Regions from separate parts of the Micromonospora sp. NPDC051006 genome, predicted to be linked through region 1. Evidence: riboswitches for the same ligand, from Rfam matches in the RefSeq annotation. Region 1 holds a riboswitch; each other region holds the start of a gene.
What was found. A riboswitch is a leader RNA that binds a small molecule or an ion and turns the genes downstream of it on or off. The one in region 1 is predicted to bind cyclic di-AMP.
Positions count from the first base shown of each region.

Region 1 (5,660 bases):
GATTACCGCCGCCGCGCCCGTCGTGCGGTGACGGGAGCCCGCCGTGCGGTGACGGGAGCCCGGCGTGCGACGAGGGGGCGCGGCGACGGGAGCCCGGCGTGCGACGGGGGGAGGGTGCGGCGACGGGAGCCCGGCGTGCGACGAGTGAGCCCGCCGGTCGTCACTGGTGGTTTGGTGCCGGCTCCTCGGTGAAGAGCGCGAGGAGGGCGCCGACCTCCCGGTCCGCCTCCGCGGGGTGGCGGAACCGGCCGGCCGGGTTGAGGGTGTATTCGTTGCGCCGGCCCACCCGGGTGCGGACCAGGTAGCCGCCGGCTTCCAGGTCGGCGACGATCGCCTGGGCCGCGCGCTCGGTGACGCCCACCTCCTCGGCGACGTCACGCAGCCGGGCGGTGGGGTTCCGGGCGATGGCGAGCAGCACGTGTCCGTGATTGGTGAGGAAGGTCCAGTTTCGGGTGCTCCCGTACCCGCTCGTACTCGTCGCCATGGTCGTCATGGTATGGCTCGCCGGCGTTCCCCGCCGCCTTGGCCGGCGCTGCTGAACACCTGAAACGCATATCACGTATCCCTTGACGTATCTTGCGCTGGGTGTGACCGTGGATCACAGCCCGCGTCCGTCAGCGGCCGGGGGTGACCTGGCCGATCGCGTGGGAGTCGAGGTGCGGGCATGAGCGGACCCGGATCGCCCGGAGCACACCCGGGCGCCCAGCGCGTCCCCGACGCGTCGGACGGTGTCGCGTCGCCGCCCGACCCGGAGCAGGCTCTCGCCGAGCTGCGGGCGGGCAACCAACGCTTCGTCACGGGCGCGCCGCGCCACCCGAACCAGGACGTCGAGCGCCGGGCCGAGGTGGCCGCCGAGCAACACCCGTTCGCGGTGATCGTCGGCTGCGCCGACTCACGACTCGCCGCCGAGATCATCTTCGATCGCGGCCTGGGTGATCTCTTCGTGGTCCGCACCGCCGGGCACACCGCCGGTCCCGAGGTGCTCGGCAGCGTCGAGTACGCGGTCAGCGTGCTGGGCGTCCCGCTGGTGGTGGTGCTCGGGCACGACTCCTGCGGCGCGGTGCAGGCGGCCCGGGAGGCGGTCGCCACCGGCACCCCGCCGCCGGGACACCTCGGTGCGGTGGTGGACGCCGTGGTGCCCAGCCTCCGTCGGGCCGCCGCCGAGGGCGTGGACGACATCAACGGGATCGTGGACATCCACATCGCTCAGACCGTCGAGGCCCTGCTCTGCAACTCCGCGGTGCTGGCCGCCGAGGTGGCCGGCGGGCGGTGCGCGGTGGTCGGCATGTCGTACCGGCTCGCCGCGGGTGAGGTGCGCCAGGTCGCCGAGGTGCCGGCGGGGGGAACCATCGCCCCGGTGGGCCTCGACGCGCCGGCAGCCGCCTAGCGGGGCCGACCCCGGCCCGCCGGCCGTGGGCTGTCGGCCCGCCAGAGGTACGCGAAGGGCCGCCCCGCGAGCGCGGAGCGGCCCTTTCGTGCGGATGGTCGCTAGAGCAGCGACATGTGCACGTGGTCGGTGTGGTTGGAGGGCCCGCTGTAGGACTTCCAACCGGTCGCCGGGAACCAGATCTGCCTGTTCCAGATCACGTAGTAGATGCCGAGCCGGTCGGCGTTACGGATCAGGAACGCGGCCACGTTGTTGCCGTACATCCGGGTGTCGTCGTTGTGCCACGGCGCGAAGCCGCTCTTCTGCAGTGACCAGTCGCAGGCGCGGCCCTTCGGGTGCTCCCACGGGCCGCCGGAGCGGTAGCAGCCGACGAACCGGTTGAAGCCGGCCCGCTTGACCTCCTTGTACGCGTGCAAGGTGCGCGGGGTGACGCAGCCGGAGGTGGTGGGGTCGTTCTCGGAGCACGACTGGGGCTTCCAGTCCCCGTCGGCGGTCCGGCCGGGGCCGATCCGGGCGACCGGCGAGGTGGCCGAGACCAGGCCTCCGGTGAAGCCCTTCCCGCCGACCAGCGCCAGCGCCTTGTCCGCGTCGCGCTTCTGCTTGGCCATCACGGCGGCCTGCTTCTGCTGCTCGCGTACCTCGGCGTCGATCGCGAGCTTGGCCAGTTCGGCGCGGCTCTTGATGGCGTTGACCTTGGCAAGCTTTTGTCCGTTGACCAGGTTGAGCTCGTCGAGGCCGGCGGCGCGTTGGACGAACGAGTCCGGGGCCTTGCTCTCCAGCAGCACGGCCATCGCGCCGATCCGCCCGGTGCGGTAGGACTGGGCGGCGATCTGCCCGACCTGCGGGGCCAGCGCGTCCAGCTCGTCCTGCGCCCGCTTCACCTCGAGGGCGAGTTCCAGCTGGCGCTTCTTAGACTTCTCCAGCTTGATCTTGGCCGAGGAGTAGCTGCGGTTGGTTGCCTCGATCACGTCGTTGAGCAGCTTGGGCTCGCCGTCCTCCTCATGCCCGGAGGGGGTGTTCGGCTTGGGCGCGGCGGAGGCCGGGAGGGGCCCGGCGAGCACGGCCAACGCGGCGAACACGGCCACCACAGGTGTCAACCAGCGGCGTAGGGGTGCCGTCACAGTGTTCCCTTCCATCGACCGCCGACCGGGTTAGCTGACGGGTTCGGGGCGGAAGTGGCCCCTACCGCTGGCGCGGATTCACCCCGGGTACCTGGGTTCCCGGTTCGCCCCTTGGCGATTGGGCGGTGGTACCGCAGGCGCCGCTGCGCGCCTTCGTCGGTAACCGGCAGCGAGGTTACCTGAGAGTCGACCCGGGGATCTACGTCCGGATGCCGACTAAAACCGTCATTTCGCCATTGCGCTGGGTGATCAGTGACGTGGTCGTCAGGTCGTGCGACCCGCCTGATCACGCTGCGGAGTGTCACCATGCGCTGTCCGTGCTCCTGTCCGGGTCGGGCCACCATTTCCGGGCGGCGGGGGATGGTTGCGGATCTCCGGCCGGACCGGGCCGGCCCGCACCGAGCGCCTCCAGCGCCTCGGCCCGGTCGGGCGCCGGTCGGGCGGCCGGGGTGGCGGGGGTGCCGTCACCGGTGCGCTCCGGCGGTCCGTCGTGACCGGCCGTGGTCACCAGCGCGGCCAGCGCGGTGGTCAGCGGTACGGCGGCGATCAGGCCCAGCGTGGCGACCGCGCTGCGGACGATCTCCTGGGCCAGGAACTCGCTGGTGAGGATCTGGCTCACCCCGCGGGAGTCGGCGGTCAGCAGGAGCAGCAGGGGCAGCGAGGCACCGGCGTACGCCAGCACGATGGTGTTCACCGTCGAGGCGATGTGCGCCCGGCCGACCCGGGTGGCGGCACGGTAGAGCTGCCGGCGGGACAGGCCCGGGTTCGCGTGGGCCAGCTCGGTGACCGTGGCCGCCTGGGTGACGGTGACGTCGTCGAGCACGCCGAGTGAGCCGATGATGATGCCGGCCAGCAGCAGGCCGTGCAGGTCCACGTCGGCCTGGAACATCGACAGCGTGGTGGCGTCCTCGCTGCCGAAACCGGTGAGGTGGGTGGCGGCGGTGGCCAGGGTGCCGAGCAGCCCGGTGAGCACCAGGCTGCCCAGGGTGCCGAGCACGGCCACCGAGGTCTGCGCGGTGATCCCGTGCGTCAGGTAGAGCACCACGAACATGATCAGCGCGGCGCCGACCACCGCGACCAGCAGGGGTGACCGGCCCGCGCTGATTCCGGGGAGGACGAAGGCGAGCAGGATGGCGAAGCTGGCGGCCAGGCCGGCGAGTGCGGCCACCCCACGCCACCGGCCGAACGCGACGATGGCGGCGGCGAAGACGACGGCCAGCCAGATCAGGGGCATGCCCCGCTGGTGCTCCGCGATGTTCCAGCTGCTCGACGTCGGATCGGTCGGATCGGTCAGCTCGACCAGGATGATCTCGTCGCCGGCCTCGACCCGTGGCGCCCCCGGACCGGCCGGAATCGGGGTCTGCACCTGCTGGCCGGCGGCCGGGCCGGTGTCCACCCGTACGCTCACCGTGCCGCAGGGTCCCGACCCGGTCTCGCCCGCGCCCTCGGGGACCTCGGGCGCGGGCGGGCAGGACTCGCTCACCACCCGGGTGACGGTGCCGTGGTAGCGCGGCACGTCGGCACCGGCCTCCGGCTCGGGCGAGTTCCAGGGCCAGAGCACCAGAGCGGCGACCACGGTGGCGAGGACGAGAGGGACCACCGTCGCGACGAGGATCCGTCGCACCCGGGGCGGGGTGGACGGAGCGGGACGGGTGTGGTCGGCGCCCAATGCGAGTCTCCCAACGAATCCGAGGCGGGGTACGTACCGGCGGGGCGAACGGTTCAGCGCCGCCGAACGACCACCGGGGTAGGCGCCTCGGATGGCGCCAGGGTGGTGCGACGGTGACCCACCGTGAGCGCGACGCCCGGCCGGTTCCGGCCGCGGGCGGCGGACGATGCCCGACGGTGCGGTCGGGCCGGACGGTGCGGGATCCGGAGAGCCATCGTCGGAATGCTAACCAGGTGTGGCCGACGCCGCCGCTCGCGTGGGGCGGTGTCGGGCACCGCATGCCGGGGAAGGTGCCCGCCGGGCCGGCCGGGCGGGCATGGTGGAGGCATGCCCGTGCACCCGCGATCGCCGGAGCCGGATCACGGAACCTCCGCGCCCGCCCCGCCGCGGCGCGACCGTCCGGGGCGGAGCGGACCCGGCGGCCGGCCAGCCCGCGACGGCCACCCCGAGCCGGCGGACCACGACGACCACGGCGCGCCGGCCGGCCGCGAGAACCAGGCCGGACCGGCCGGGCACGACAGCCACGCCGGGCCGGCCGGGCACGACAAGCACGCCGGGCACGACCCCGAGATGTTCCGGCGGCGGTTCTGGCTCTGTCTGCTGCTCACCGTGCCGGTCGTGGTCACCAGCCACATGGTGATGGAGTGGTTCGGCTACCGCATGGAGTTCCCGGGCCGGTCCTGGGTGGGGCCGGTGCTGGGCTCGGTGGTGTTCTGGTGGGGCGGCTGGCCGTTCCTGGTCGGCGCCGTACGCGAGGTGCGGGACCGGGCGCCCGGCATGATGCTGCTGATCGCCATGGCGATCAGCGTCGCCTACGTCGCCTCGCTCGCCACCAGCCTCGGCGCCTTCGATCTCGACTTCTGGTGGGAGCTGGCCGCGCTGGTCACCATCATGCTGCTCGGTCACTGGCAGGAGATGCGGGCCATCGGGCAGGCGCGGGGCGCGCTGGCCGCGCTCGCCGCGCTGCTTCCCGACCAGGCCGACCGGGTGACACCGGACGGCGGGGTCGAGTCGGTCCCGGTCGCCGGGCTGCGGGTCGGCGACGTGGTGCTGGTCCGGCCGGGTGGCCGGGTGCCGGCGGACGGCCGGGTGGTGGACGGCGGTGCGGAGCTGGACGAGTCGATGGTCACCGGAGAGTCCCGGCCGGTGCTCCGGTCGGTCGGGGACCGGGTGGTGGCCGGCACGGTGGCCACCGACTCGGCGCTGCGGATCCGGGTCGAGGCGGTCGGCGAGCAGACCACGCTCGCCGGCATCCAGCGGATGGTCGCCGAGGCCCAGCAGTCCAGCGGGCGGGCACAGGTGCTGGCCGACCGGTTCGCCGCCGCGCTCTTCTACCTGGCCACCGCCACCGCCGTGGTCACCGTGCTGGTCTGGACGCTGCTCGGCCAGGTGGACGAGGCGGTGGTCCGGGCCGTCACGGTCCTGGTGATCGCCTGCCCGCACGCGCTCGGCCTGGCGATCCCGCTGGTGATCGCGCTCTCCA
Region 1 is NZ_JBITFP010000002.1:410,719-416,378, forward strand. It holds gene ACIBBA_RS05630 (helix-turn-helix transcriptional regulator) at 161-493, opposite strand; gene ACIBBA_RS05635 (carbonic anhydrase) at 665-1,387, shown strand; gene ACIBBA_RS05640 (coiled-coil domain-containing protein) at 1,489-2,508, opposite strand; cyclic di-AMP (ydaO/yuaA leader) riboswitch at 2,512-2,643, opposite strand; gene ACIBBA_RS05645 (YibE/F family protein) at 2,810-4,177, opposite strand; gene ACIBBA_RS05650 (heavy metal translocating P-type ATPase) at 4,748-5,660, shown strand, end outside.

Region 2 (5,660 bases), on a different contig from region 1:
GCCCGTAGACCGGCACGGTCGCCTTCCCCGGCCGGGGAGTCACCACGAAGCCGGTGGCCCACTTCGCGGTCCGCGCCGCGGCGGGGTTGTGGAACCACGCCTTCTGGCCGAGGTACCAGATCGCCGTCCAGTCGCCGCGCACCTCGGCCACCGCGTACGTCTGCCCCGCCGAGGCGCGGGCGCCGTGGTCCGAGATGTACATGGTGTCCGGTGTGCCGTCCGGCCGCTCACCGAGGTCGTTGACGAGCGGCGCGTCGTGGCTGGGCGCGCTGTGCAGGACCACCGCGGACGAGCCGCGCAGCGGGCAGGGCTCGGCCGGCGGCGGCGGGGTCGGCACGCCGGGCGGCTGCTGGTTGCACCCGATGAAGGCCGGCCGGTTGGTGGTGACGTCCGGGTCGATGGTGACCAGGCCGGTCCAGGCCGTGCCGGTGGTCCGGAACGGCGCCCTGAGCAGGTCGAAGTAGTGCGACCAGTCCCAGTAGGGGCCCGGGTCCCAGTGCATCCCGGCGACGGTGGACGCCACCGTGCCGGGGACGTTGTCGTGCCCGATGATGTGCTGCCGGTCCAGCGGGATGTTGAACCGCAGCGCCAGGTGCCGCACGAGCTTCGCCGAGGCGCGGTACATCGCCTCGGTGTACCAGGTGCCGTGCCCGGCGAAGCCCTCGTGCTCGATGCCGATGGACTTCGCGTTGACGTACCAGTTGCCGGCCTGCCAGCCGACGTCCTTGGCCTTGATGTGCTGGGCGACGTGCCCGTCCACCGAGCGCAGCGTGTAGTGCCAGCCCAGGTAGTCGGCCTGCTGCACCAACCCGACGCTGGGGCCGTAGTAGCCCTCGGTGTCGTGGATGACGATGTACTCCAGCTTCTGCTGCGCCGGACGGTTGCCCAGGTCGTGGTTGCCGTAGTCGCCGGCGCCCGGGCCGTACTTCTCGTACGGCGCCGGGATCCACTCGCAGCCGAGGCCGACCGGGCACTCCAGCCCGTCCGGCCGCTCCGCCCGACGCAGCCCGAGCCGGTGCAGCCCGGACTGGTCGGCGCTGACCGCCTGGGCGGTGAGGGTGACCTGGTGCCCGTCGTCGGTGCGGCGGCTCGCGCCGGAGCGGAGCTGGTCGTACACCTCGTCGGCGAAGGCCGCGGCGGTCTCCTCGGTGTCGGCGCCCGAGTAGCGGGCGACCGCGCCGTACCAGGCGGCCGGGTCGGTGCTCGCGCCGACCGGTCCGCCGAGCTCCCGCTGGTACGCGGCGAGCAGCGCGGCACCGCCGCGGATGTTGGTGGCCGGATCGGATCGGAGGGCGTCGACGTTCGCGCCGGTGAGCGCGGCGGCGGCCTGCAGGGTCTGCACCGCGGCGGCGAGCGGGGCGTTCCTGCTCGCCGCCGCGTCGGCCGGTGCGGCGACGGTGAACGGTCGGGACTCGTCACCGCGCGGGTCCTCGTGCGCGTCGACGTGGAAGCCTGCGGGCTGCGACGTGACGTGCGCGACGTCGGTCAGGTGCAGCGGCCCGAAGCCGCCGCTGGTGCTCGGCGTGCCGGCGTGGGTGTCCCAGCGGGACTCCAGGTACGAGACGCCGAGCAGGACGTTCTCCGGTACGCCGTACTCCGCCGCCGCGGCGGAGTACTGCTGCTGGCGGTCGTCGGGCGGCGCGGCCGCGGCCGGGACGCCACCGAGTGGCACGGCTGTCGTGGCCGTGACCACGGCCGCGGTGAGCAGGGCGAGTCTGCTCCTCGACAGGGTTGAACGGTGCATCGAACCCCCCAGGTCGGACGGGTAGGGATGGGGTCACCTTGGCCCCGCCGCGACCACTGCGTCAATACCTTTCCATCTATCAACATTCACGGAAGGAAATCTTCATGACGGACCGAGGGTGCGCCACCGCGACCCGGGTACGGAGTGTCACGGCCCCATGGGTTGCGGATCGATAACGACCATCTCTACTCTGGTCATTCGTCGGCCCGCCAACAGTTCCGTCCAGCCGGGGCGGTAACGGTCCGACACCGCCGAGTCGCTCGCGAGCGAGCCGGGGACCCAGGTTTCCGGGGTGAATCCGCAGTCACTGCGGTAGGGCGCCCACCTTCCCGCCCGAACCCGTCAGCTAACCCGGTAGGCGGTCAGGAAGAAGGAGTCCGGAGCCCGGTGGCCCACCATGCCCCGCGGCCTCCGTCCGAGTGGCCGGCGACAGCCGGTCCGGCGACGGTTGCGCCGCGCTCACGCTGGTCCCGCTTCACCCTCATTCTCGCCGCACTGCTCGGCGTCGCCGTCGTCCTGACCGGTGGCGCCAAAGCGGCCCACGCCGACCCGTCGGTCGCCGAGATCGAGCGCCAGATCGACGAGGACTGGAACAAGCTCGAACCCATCATCGAGCGGCACAACGCCACCCGGCAGGACCTCGCCGCCAAGCGCAAGCAGGCCGACGCGCTGGGTGCCCGGATCAAGCCGCTGCAACTCCAGGTCGACCAGGCCATGGACAAGGTCAGCGCGCTCGCGGTACGCGCGTACAAGGGCGAGAACGTCCTCACCATCAACGCCGTGCTCGGCAGCCAGAACCCGAGCGAGGTGGTCGGGCAGCTCGAGCTGCTCGACCGGTTCGCCCACAACCAGCAGCAGGACGTGCAGCAGGTGGCCAACCTGCGCGACCAGCTGGCCCGGCAGAAGGCGCCGCTCGACGAGATGGTCGCCCAACTCACCCGGACCGAGGCCCAGCTCGCGGCCAAGAAGAAGCAGATCAACGCCGAGATCGACCGGCTGCAGAAGCTCCGGATCAAGGTGTACGGCAACGGCGGCGGCGGTTCGCTGCGGCCCGCCCCCTGCCCGGCCACCTATCCGGGTGGGGCCGCCGGCACCGCGGTCAAGTTCGCCTGCGCTCAGATCGGCAAGCCCTACGTCTGGGGCGCCGAGGGCCCAAACTCGTACGACTGCTCCGGCCTGATGCTCGCCGCCTGGGCGAAGGCCGGGGTCTCGCTGCCGCACAACGCGGCGCAGCAGAGCCGGGTGACCAAGAACGTCAGCCGAGCCGACCTGCGCCCCGGTGACCTGGTCTTCTACTACAGCGACATCCACCACGTCGGCATGTACGTCGGTGGCGGTTGGGTGGTGCACGCCTCCCAGGCCGGCGTACCGGTCAAGATGAAGAAGGTCGACGACGGCCCGATCCACAGCTACGGCCGACCCGGCTGATCCGCGTACCTGAGAGAAGGGCCCGCTCCGGCAACGGAGCGGGCCCTTCGTCGTGCGGGGATCAGCGGGTGGGCCAGGCGCGCCAGTTCTGCCAGGAGCGGCTCGGGGTCGGGCCCCGCTGGCCCTGGTAGCGCGAGCCGTAGACGGCCGAGCCGTACGGGTGCTCGGCCGGCGAGGAGAGCCGGAAGATGCAGAGCTGCCCGATCTTCATGCCCGGCCAGAGGGTGATCGGCAGGTTGGCCACGTTGGACAGCTCCAGCGTCACGTGGCCGGAGAAGCCCGGGTCGATGAAGCCGGCGGTGGAGTGGGTCAGCAGGCCCAGCCGGCCGAGGCTCGACTTGCCCTCCAGCCGGCCGGCGAGCTGCTCGCCGAGCGAGATCACCTCGAGGGTCGAGGCGAGCACGAACTCCCCCGGGTGCAGCACGAACGGCTCCCCGTCGGGCACCTCGACCACCGAGGTCAGGTCGTCCTGCTGCATCGCCGGATCGATGTGGGTGTAGAGGTGGTTGTTGAAGACCCGGAAGAGCCGGTCGAGGCGTACGTCGATGCTCGACGGTTGCACCAGGGTGGGCTCGAACGGCTCCAACCCGAGCGTGCCGGCCTTGATCTCGGTGACCAGGTCGCGGTCGGAGAGCAGCATCGGACCACCATAGCGAGGCCCGCCAGGAAGGCCGGATCCGGTGCCGGTGACCAGCGCGTCGCGGTCGCTCCTCGTACATTTGTTCGATAGAATGTCGGCATGGCTTCCTGGTCCGAATTCGCCGCTGACGAGCCCCGCCTCGCCAACGGGATCCGCGTTCTCCTGCAGCAGTACGGTCCGGGCTTCGGCTACCTGGCCACGGTCCGCGCCGACGGCGGGCCCCGGGTGCACCCGGTGTCGCCGGTGATCACCGACGAGGGGCTCTTCTGCTTCGTCATCGACTCGCCCAAACGGCGCGACCTCGAGCGCGACGGGCGCTACGCGCTGCACTCGTTCCCGCCGGAGGAGAGCGACGACGAGGCCTACGTCGCCGGCCACGCCCGACCGGTCACCGATCAGGCCCGGGTGGCCCGGCTGGCCGCGAGCGCCGGGGCGGCGCCGCAGGTCGACTGGCGGCTCTTCGAGTTCACCGTCGACGTGGCGATGCTGGCCCGGCGTGACTCGGGCAGCGCCGGCGGGCCCGCCGAGAGCTTCGGCCGCCCCGCCGTCCAGGTCTGGCTCGATCCGCACGCCGCCGACCGGCCGGCCGCGCCGACGCCGGTGCTGGCCGGCGCCGCCCGATGCGACGCCCACCGCTCGGCCGCCTGAGCACATCCTGGGGAGGAATAAGCCGGTGCCGGCCCCGTCGCGACGGGGCCGGCACCGGTGGTACGCGGAGCGGCTACGCGGCGCGGTAGGCGTTCCACGCGGTCAGCATCCGGCTCGCCTGCCCAGCGGTGAACTGGTACATGCACGAGTCGTAGGTGTAGTCCATGAAGTTGGTGATCGGATCCAGGCCGGTCGCGGTGCAGGTGTCCCGACCGGTCGGGCACTGGTAGGCCGGCGAGGCCTCGGCCGGGGTGTCGCTGACGCTGTCGCCCTGGCCGCCACAGCCACCCTGGAAGGTGTGGTAGAGGTTCAGCCAGTGGCCGACCTCGTGGGTGCCGGTGTCGCCCTGGTTGTAGTTGGTGGAGGTCCCGCCGGGCAGCGACTCGCCCAGCACGACCACGCCGTCCGTGCTGCTCAGCTTCCGCTGCGGGAACGTCGCCCAGCCCAGCAGGTCGTCGCTGAGCTCGCCCAGGTAGACGTTGAGGGTGTTCTTGCCGCCTTCGCGCAGCGCGGTCTTCATCTGCCGCTCGGCCGACGAGCCGTAGACGATCGGGTACCAGGCCGGGTTGGTCACCCGGTTGATCTTCGTCAGTTGGAAGCCGAAGGCGGTCGCCGCGCCACCGGTGCCGCCGGCGTAGGCCTGGTTCAGCACGCTGATCTGCGAGTTGATCATCGAGTCCGGGATGTTGCCGCCGGCGCGGGTGCTGTCCCGCTGGATCACGTGCACGATGACCGGGATGGTGATGGCGGCCAGCGGGGCGGCGCCGGCCCGCTTGTTGCTGCGCTCCCGCAGCGCGGCGGCCAGGTCTGCCTCCCGCTCCTGGGCCTGCTTGACGGTCAGCTCGTTGGGTTCGTGCTTGGTCGCGCCGCCCGCCTTGACGCGGGCGTCCGAGTGGACGTCGGCCGGCTCCGAGCAGGTCTCGGCAGGGGCGGCGGCGAAGGCCGAAGCGGCCGGAACGACGCCCACCGCGGCGGTGCTGAGCAGCAGCGCGAGGGTCGTCGACGCGACACCGGCGGCACGCCGGGTCAGCAGGTTGGGACGAAGTCCCATGGGCCCACCTCTTTCTGTCGGCGTGGCAGGGGGTGTGTCACGCCGTGGCTGAAACGTGTGGCCGACGTTACAACCGATCGACAGATTTGAGAACGCCCATACCTTGTCGTGGGGAAACTTCTTCCTGCCCGTGTGCCGGTGACCGGCCC
Region 2 is NZ_JBITFP010000021.1:48,379-54,038, reverse strand. It holds gene ACIBBA_RS25795 (N-acetylmuramoyl-L-alanine amidase) at 1-1,744, opposite strand, end outside; cyclic di-AMP (ydaO/yuaA leader) riboswitch at 1,984-2,119, shown strand; gene ACIBBA_RS25790 (NlpC/P60 family protein) at 2,132-3,172, shown strand; gene dcd (dCTP deaminase) at 3,234-3,812, opposite strand; gene ACIBBA_RS25780 (pyridoxamine 5'-phosphate oxidase family protein) at 3,912-4,460, shown strand; gene ACIBBA_RS25775 (zinc metalloprotease) at 4,534-5,511, opposite strand.
Region 2: it holds a riboswitch for cyclic di-AMP, as region 1 does, so the genes downstream of both, ACIBBA_RS25790 (NlpC/P60 family protein) here and ACIBBA_RS05640 (coiled-coil domain-containing protein) in region 1, are expected to answer to the same signal.

Region 3 (5,660 bases), on a different contig from region 1:
ACGAGGTGAACGCCGCCCTGCTCGGAGTGCTCCGGCAGGTGCTGAGCCGGCCCGCCCCGGCGAGCGGGCCCGCGCCGGTGCCCGGGGGCTGACCAGGACGTCCGGGGCGCACCTCGGGCGCGGTGGCGCCGGCCGGGGCCGTACCCTCGTCCGGTTGGCCCGGCACACGGCCCGCGGTATCCGCGGCGCCCGCGCCGACGGGGATCAGGAGCGTTCGTTGACCGACCAGACCACCCTGGACCAGGAGATCGCCGCCGAACAGCGACATCTCGACCGGGTGTACGCCCGACTCGCCGAGCTGCGGCGGGCGGCGGTCCACGCCGAGCGGGACGGCTACCGGCTCGCCCGGGTCGGCAACTTCGGCGCGCTGGTCGAACGGGACGCCATGGTCTTCCACGCGGCGCGACGCCGGCACGCCCTGGACGCCGAGCACGAGGGGCTGGTCTTCGGCCGGCTCGACCTGCGCGACCAGCAGGTGCTGCACGTCGGCCGGCTCGGCATCCGGGACGAGCACGCGGTCAGCCTGGTGGTCGACTGGCGGGCCCCGGCCGCCGCGGCTTTCTACCAGGCCACCCCGGCCCAGCCGCTCGGCGTGGTGCGCCGCCGGACGATCCAGTCCAGCGGGGAGCGGGTCACCCGAATCGAGGACGACCTGCTCGACCCGGCCGCCGCCCCGCCGGACATGGCGGTGGTCGGCGACGGCGCGCTGCTCGCCACGCTCTCCCGGGCCACCGGGCGGGGCATGCGGGACATCGTGGCCACCATCCAACGGGAGCAGGACGAGGCGATCCGCTCCCCCGGGTCGGGCGTGACGATCGTCTCGGGCGGCCCTGGCACCGGCAAGACGGCGGTCGCCCTGCACCGGGCGGCGTACCTGCTCTACTCGGACCGCAGCCGGTACGCCGGCGGCGGCATCCTGGTGGTCGGTCCGTCCTCGGTCTTCGTCGAGTACATCGCCTCGGTGCTGCCCTCGCTCGGCGAGGACACCGCCACCCTGCACTCGCTCGGCACGCTCTTCCCCGGGATGACCGCCACCCGCACCGACCCGCCCGAGGTGGCCTCGGTGAAGGGCTCGCTGCGGATGCGCCGGGTGCTGGAGCGGGCGGTGCGCGACGCCGTGCCGGACGGCCCCACCGAGCTGCGCCTGCTCTACCGGGGCACGCTGCTCCGGCTGGACCACCGGGAGCTGGACGGGATCCGGGAGCGCGCGCTGCACCGGGGGGCCCGCCGCAACGAGGTGCGCCGGGCCGGCTTCGACGGCGTCTTCGCCGCGCTCTGGGCGCAGGCCCGCCGGCTGGGCATCGGCCGGTTGCCGGAGCAGCGCGCCTTCGAGGACGAGATCGCCGAGCGGCCGGAGTTCCGGGAGTTCCTGAAGGCCTGGTGGCCACGGCTGCACCCACGGCACGTGCTGGGCTGGCTGGCCCGCCCGGAGCGGCTGCGCCGCTACGCCGGCGGCATCCTCGCCGGCGGCGAGATCCGGCTGCTGGACGCGGCGTACCGGACGCTGGACGCCGAAGGGCTGACGATCGCCGACATCGCGCTCCTCGACGAACTGGACGCGATGCTCGGCCAGCCGGTGCGGCCCGCCCGGGCGAAGCGTGACCCGTACCAGCTCGCCGGCGGGGTGCGGGAGCTGAGCACCTTCGCCGACCGGCAGCGGGCCGCGCGGGAGGCGGCCCGGCAGCGCCCGGAGGACTACCGGGAGTACGCGCACGTGGTGGTGGACGAGTCGCAGGACGTCTCGCCGATGCAGTGGCGGATGATCGGCCGGCGCGGCCGGCTGGCGTCCTGGACGGTGGTCGGCGATCCGGCGCAGACGGCGTGGACCGGCGACCCGGCGGAGCTGACCCGGGCCCGCGACCACGCGCTGGGCCGGCGGCGCCGGCAGCAGTTCACCCTCACCACCAACTACCGCAACTCGGCGGAGATCTTCGCGGTGGCAGCGGCCGAGATCCGCCGGCTCTACCCGGACCTCACGTTGCCCAGCGCGGTCCGCTCGACCGGGGTCGACCCGGTCGAGCTGGTGGTGCCCGCGAGCGAGGCGCGGACCGCCACCGTGGCGGCGGTGACCACGCTGCTCGGCGAGGTGGAGGGGACGGTCGGCGTGATCACGCCGGTGCCGCGCCGGGACGAGGTGGCCGGCTGGCTCGGCGCGCTCAACGCTCCCCGGCTGCAGGTGGTGACCAGCCTGGAGGCCAAGGGCATGGAGTACGACGGGGTGGTGCTGGTCGCGCCCAGCGAGATCCGGGCCGACCCCGGCTCGGGCGTCCGGACGCTCTACGTGGCGCTCTCCCGGGCCACCCAGCGGCTCACCACGATCGACCCGACCGGCTGACATCGCGCGCGGCGCGGCCGCCACTGAGCGCGGTCAATTACTTGCACACATAGCAATGTGAGCATATATTTGACCGGTCCGGACCGTCGGCGGAGGGTGAGTTGGTGGGCGCAGGTCATGACCACCACGGGTCGGTGGCGAACGCCGCGCAGCATCACCGTGGCCGGCTCTGGGCGGCCTTCGCCCTGCTGAGCGGCCTGATGGTGGTCGAGGCCGTGGCCGCGTTCCGCACCGGCTCGCTGGCCCTGCTCTCCGACGCCGGGCACATGTTCACCGACGTGCTCGGCATCGGCATGGCGCTCGCCGCGATCACCGCCAGCCGGCACGCCAACCAGGATCCGCAACGCACCTTCGGCCTCTACCGGCTCGAGGTGCTCGCCGCGCTCGCGAACGCCGTCCTGCTCTCCGGCGTCGCGGTCTACGTGGTGGTCGAGGCCGTCGGCCGCTTCGGCGACCCACCGGAGGTGCTGGCCGGCCCGGTGCTGGTGGTGGCCACGCTGGGCCTGCTCGCCAACCTGGGCGCCTTCGCACTGCTGCGCTCGGCAGCCCGGGAGAGCATCAACCTGCAGGGCGCCTACCTCGAGGTGCTCGGCGACCTGCTCGGCTCGCTCGGTGTGATCGGCGCGGCGGCGCTCATCGCGGTGACCGACTGGTGGTGGGCCGACCCGCTGGTGGCGGTGGCCATCGGCGTGTTCATCCTGCCCCGCACCTGGCGGCTCGGGCGGGCCGCGGTCCGCATCCTGGTCCAGGCCGCCCCGGAGCACCTGCAGGTGACCGCCGTGCACGACCGGTTGGCCGAGGTGCCCGGCGTGGCCGGCGTCCACGACCTGCACGTCTGGACCCTCACCTCGGGCATGGAGGTGGCCTCCGCGCACCTCACCATGTCGCCCGGGGCCGACGTCGGCGCGGTGCTCGCCGCCGCCCGGACGGCGCTCAGCGAGGACTTCCACATCGAGCACGCCACCCTGCAGATCGAGCCCGGAGCGACCTCCGGGGCCTGCGGATCGGTGGAGTGGTGATGAGGACACTCTTAAATCAGGGTGGCTATCGTCCGCTTACGTCGGATTTTCCGGTAACCACAGCAGCACCCTCTGTCACTTCTGCTGCACGGGTCGCCCTGGCACCGGTAGGCTCGGTCCCGGCCTCCGCCAGGCGGCGCCCATCGGCGCCGGCGGTGACCGTCGCCTAATCGCCACACGGCGAGCCGGGGAACCACGTTCGTGGGGTGCATCCGCGTCAGCGGTAGGGATCTTCCGTCCCGAACCCGTCAGCTAACCCGGTCGGCGGCTGACGGAAGGACATGTGCATGCCACCAGTGGCACCCGTACGACGACGCGCCGCCCGAATGGCGGCCCTGATCGCCGCGACGCTCGCCCTCGGCGTCGCGATCGCCCCCGGCACCGCCGCCGGAGCCGCTCCCCCGACCGGCCAGCTCGCCGCGGCCCCCGGGCAGGACGAGGAGGGGGGCACCCCCGCACTGCGGGCCCAGCTCGAGGCGGCCAGCAAGGGCTACCTGGACGCGAAGAGCGCACTGGACCGGTCGGTGAAGCGGCAACAGCAGCTCACCGGCGAGCTGAAGACCACCGAGGCCGAGCTGAACGTGCGCAGCGGCAAGGTCGGCGAGATCGCCGGGGTGGCCTACCGCACCGGCCGGCTCGGCGCGATGTCGGCGCTGCTCAACAGCGGCTCCCCGGACGGCTTCATGGACCGGGCCGCCGCCCTGGACGCGGTGGCCGCGAACGAGGACCGGGTGCTGCGCGAGCTGCTGGCCACCCGGGACGAGGCGAACCGGACCCGGGCCGCGCTGGACGGCGAGATCCGCGAGCAGCGCAAGCAGGTCACCGTGATGGCCAAGCGGAAGGAGCAGGCCGAGCGGGCGTTGACCGTGGCGAACAACAACGCCACCCGCGCCGCGGACGTCTCCAACCGGGGCACCTCCACCGCGACGGCCACCCCGGCCCGGCGCAACTCCGACGGCTCCTGGCCCCCGGAGTCCTGCAGCGTCAACGACCCGACCCCGGCCACCGGCTGCATCACCCCGCGCACCCTGCACGCGCTCAACCAGGCCAAGGCGGCCGGCTTCACCCGGTACGTCTCCTGCCACCGCAACGGTGGCTCGGGCGAGCACCCGAAGGGTCGGGCCTGCGACTTCGCCGCGCAGAAGAGCGGCTTCGGCGGCGACGCCACCGGCGGAGACAAGACCTACGGCAACAACCTGGCGGCGTACTTCATCCGCAACTCCGACCGGCTCGCCGTGCTCTACGTGATCTGGTACCGGCAGATCTGGCTACCCAGCAGTGGCTGGAAGTCGTACAGCGGGGCAGGCGGGGACCCGTCCAGCGACCACACCAACCACGTGCACCTCTCGGTCTACTGACCCGGCCCGCCGGGCGGTCCGTGCCACGGGCCGCCCGGCGTACGCCCGCCGTGGCGTCGCCACCGGCGGCGCTACGTCGCCGGGCGTAGCCGAGGTGTCGTCGGTCGCCGGACGAATCGACCGGCCCGCGCGGGCAGCATCGTCGGCATGACCCGGCTATCGCCCCGCACCCGCAAGGCGCTGCTCACGCTGCACCTGGTCACCTCGCTCGGGTGGCTCGGCACCGACCTGGTCCTGCTCACCCTCGGCATCTCCGTGCAGCGGGGCGCCGACCCGGCCGTGGTCTACCCGGTCGCCGCGCTGATCGGCACCGCCCTGTTCGCCCCGCTCAGCGTGCTGGTCTGGCTGGTGGGCCTGGCCAGCGCGCTGCTCACCCCGTGGGGCCTGCTGCGGCACCGCTGGGTGCTGGTCAAGCTGCTCATCACGACGGTGATGGTCGGGTTGGTGCTGCTGCTGCTCACGCCGAACCTTCGGGCCGCCGGGGAACTCGGCGCCACCCTGCCGTCGCGGGACCGGGCCGACCTCGTGATCGCGCCCGCCGTGTCGACCACCCTGATGATCATCGCGACGGTGCTCTCCACCTACAAGCCGTGGGGCCGGCCACGTCGGGCGGCCGGGCCGGTGGCGAGCCGCCGCCAGTCGGCGATGACCGGACGCCCGGCGCGCTGACCTGCGGCGTCAGTCGGTGGCGTTCGGGCCGCCCGGGGCCGCGTCCAGCACCGCGGCGAGCCGGCTGGCCAGGCCGAGGTGCGCCGCCTGCGCCTGCCGGAAGGCGTACCCGAACAGGGGCGCCGGCGCGGCGAGGGTGATCTCGACGTCGATCCGGACCAGCCCGCCGGGCTCGACGCGCAGCCGGGTGTGGTTGCGCACCGTGGTGGCCGGCCACTGCCGGGCCACCATGACGATCTCCTCGTCAGTGCTGACCAGCAGGTCTGCCTGGTAGGTCGT
Region 3 is NZ_JBITFP010000024.1:9,497-15,156, forward strand. It holds gene ACIBBA_RS27365 (alpha/beta fold hydrolase) at 1-92, shown strand, start outside; gene ACIBBA_RS27370 (HelD family protein) at 218-2,335, shown strand; gene ACIBBA_RS27375 (cation diffusion facilitator family transporter) at 2,440-3,354, shown strand; cyclic di-AMP (ydaO/yuaA leader) riboswitch at 3,508-3,637, shown strand; gene ACIBBA_RS27380 (coiled-coil domain-containing protein) at 3,642-4,712, shown strand; gene ACIBBA_RS27385 (hypothetical protein) at 4,860-5,381, shown strand; gene ACIBBA_RS27390 (SRPBCC family protein) at 5,391-5,660, opposite strand, start outside.
Region 3: it holds a riboswitch for cyclic di-AMP, as region 1 does, so the genes downstream of both, ACIBBA_RS27380 (coiled-coil domain-containing protein) here and ACIBBA_RS05640 (coiled-coil domain-containing protein) in region 1, are expected to answer to the same signal.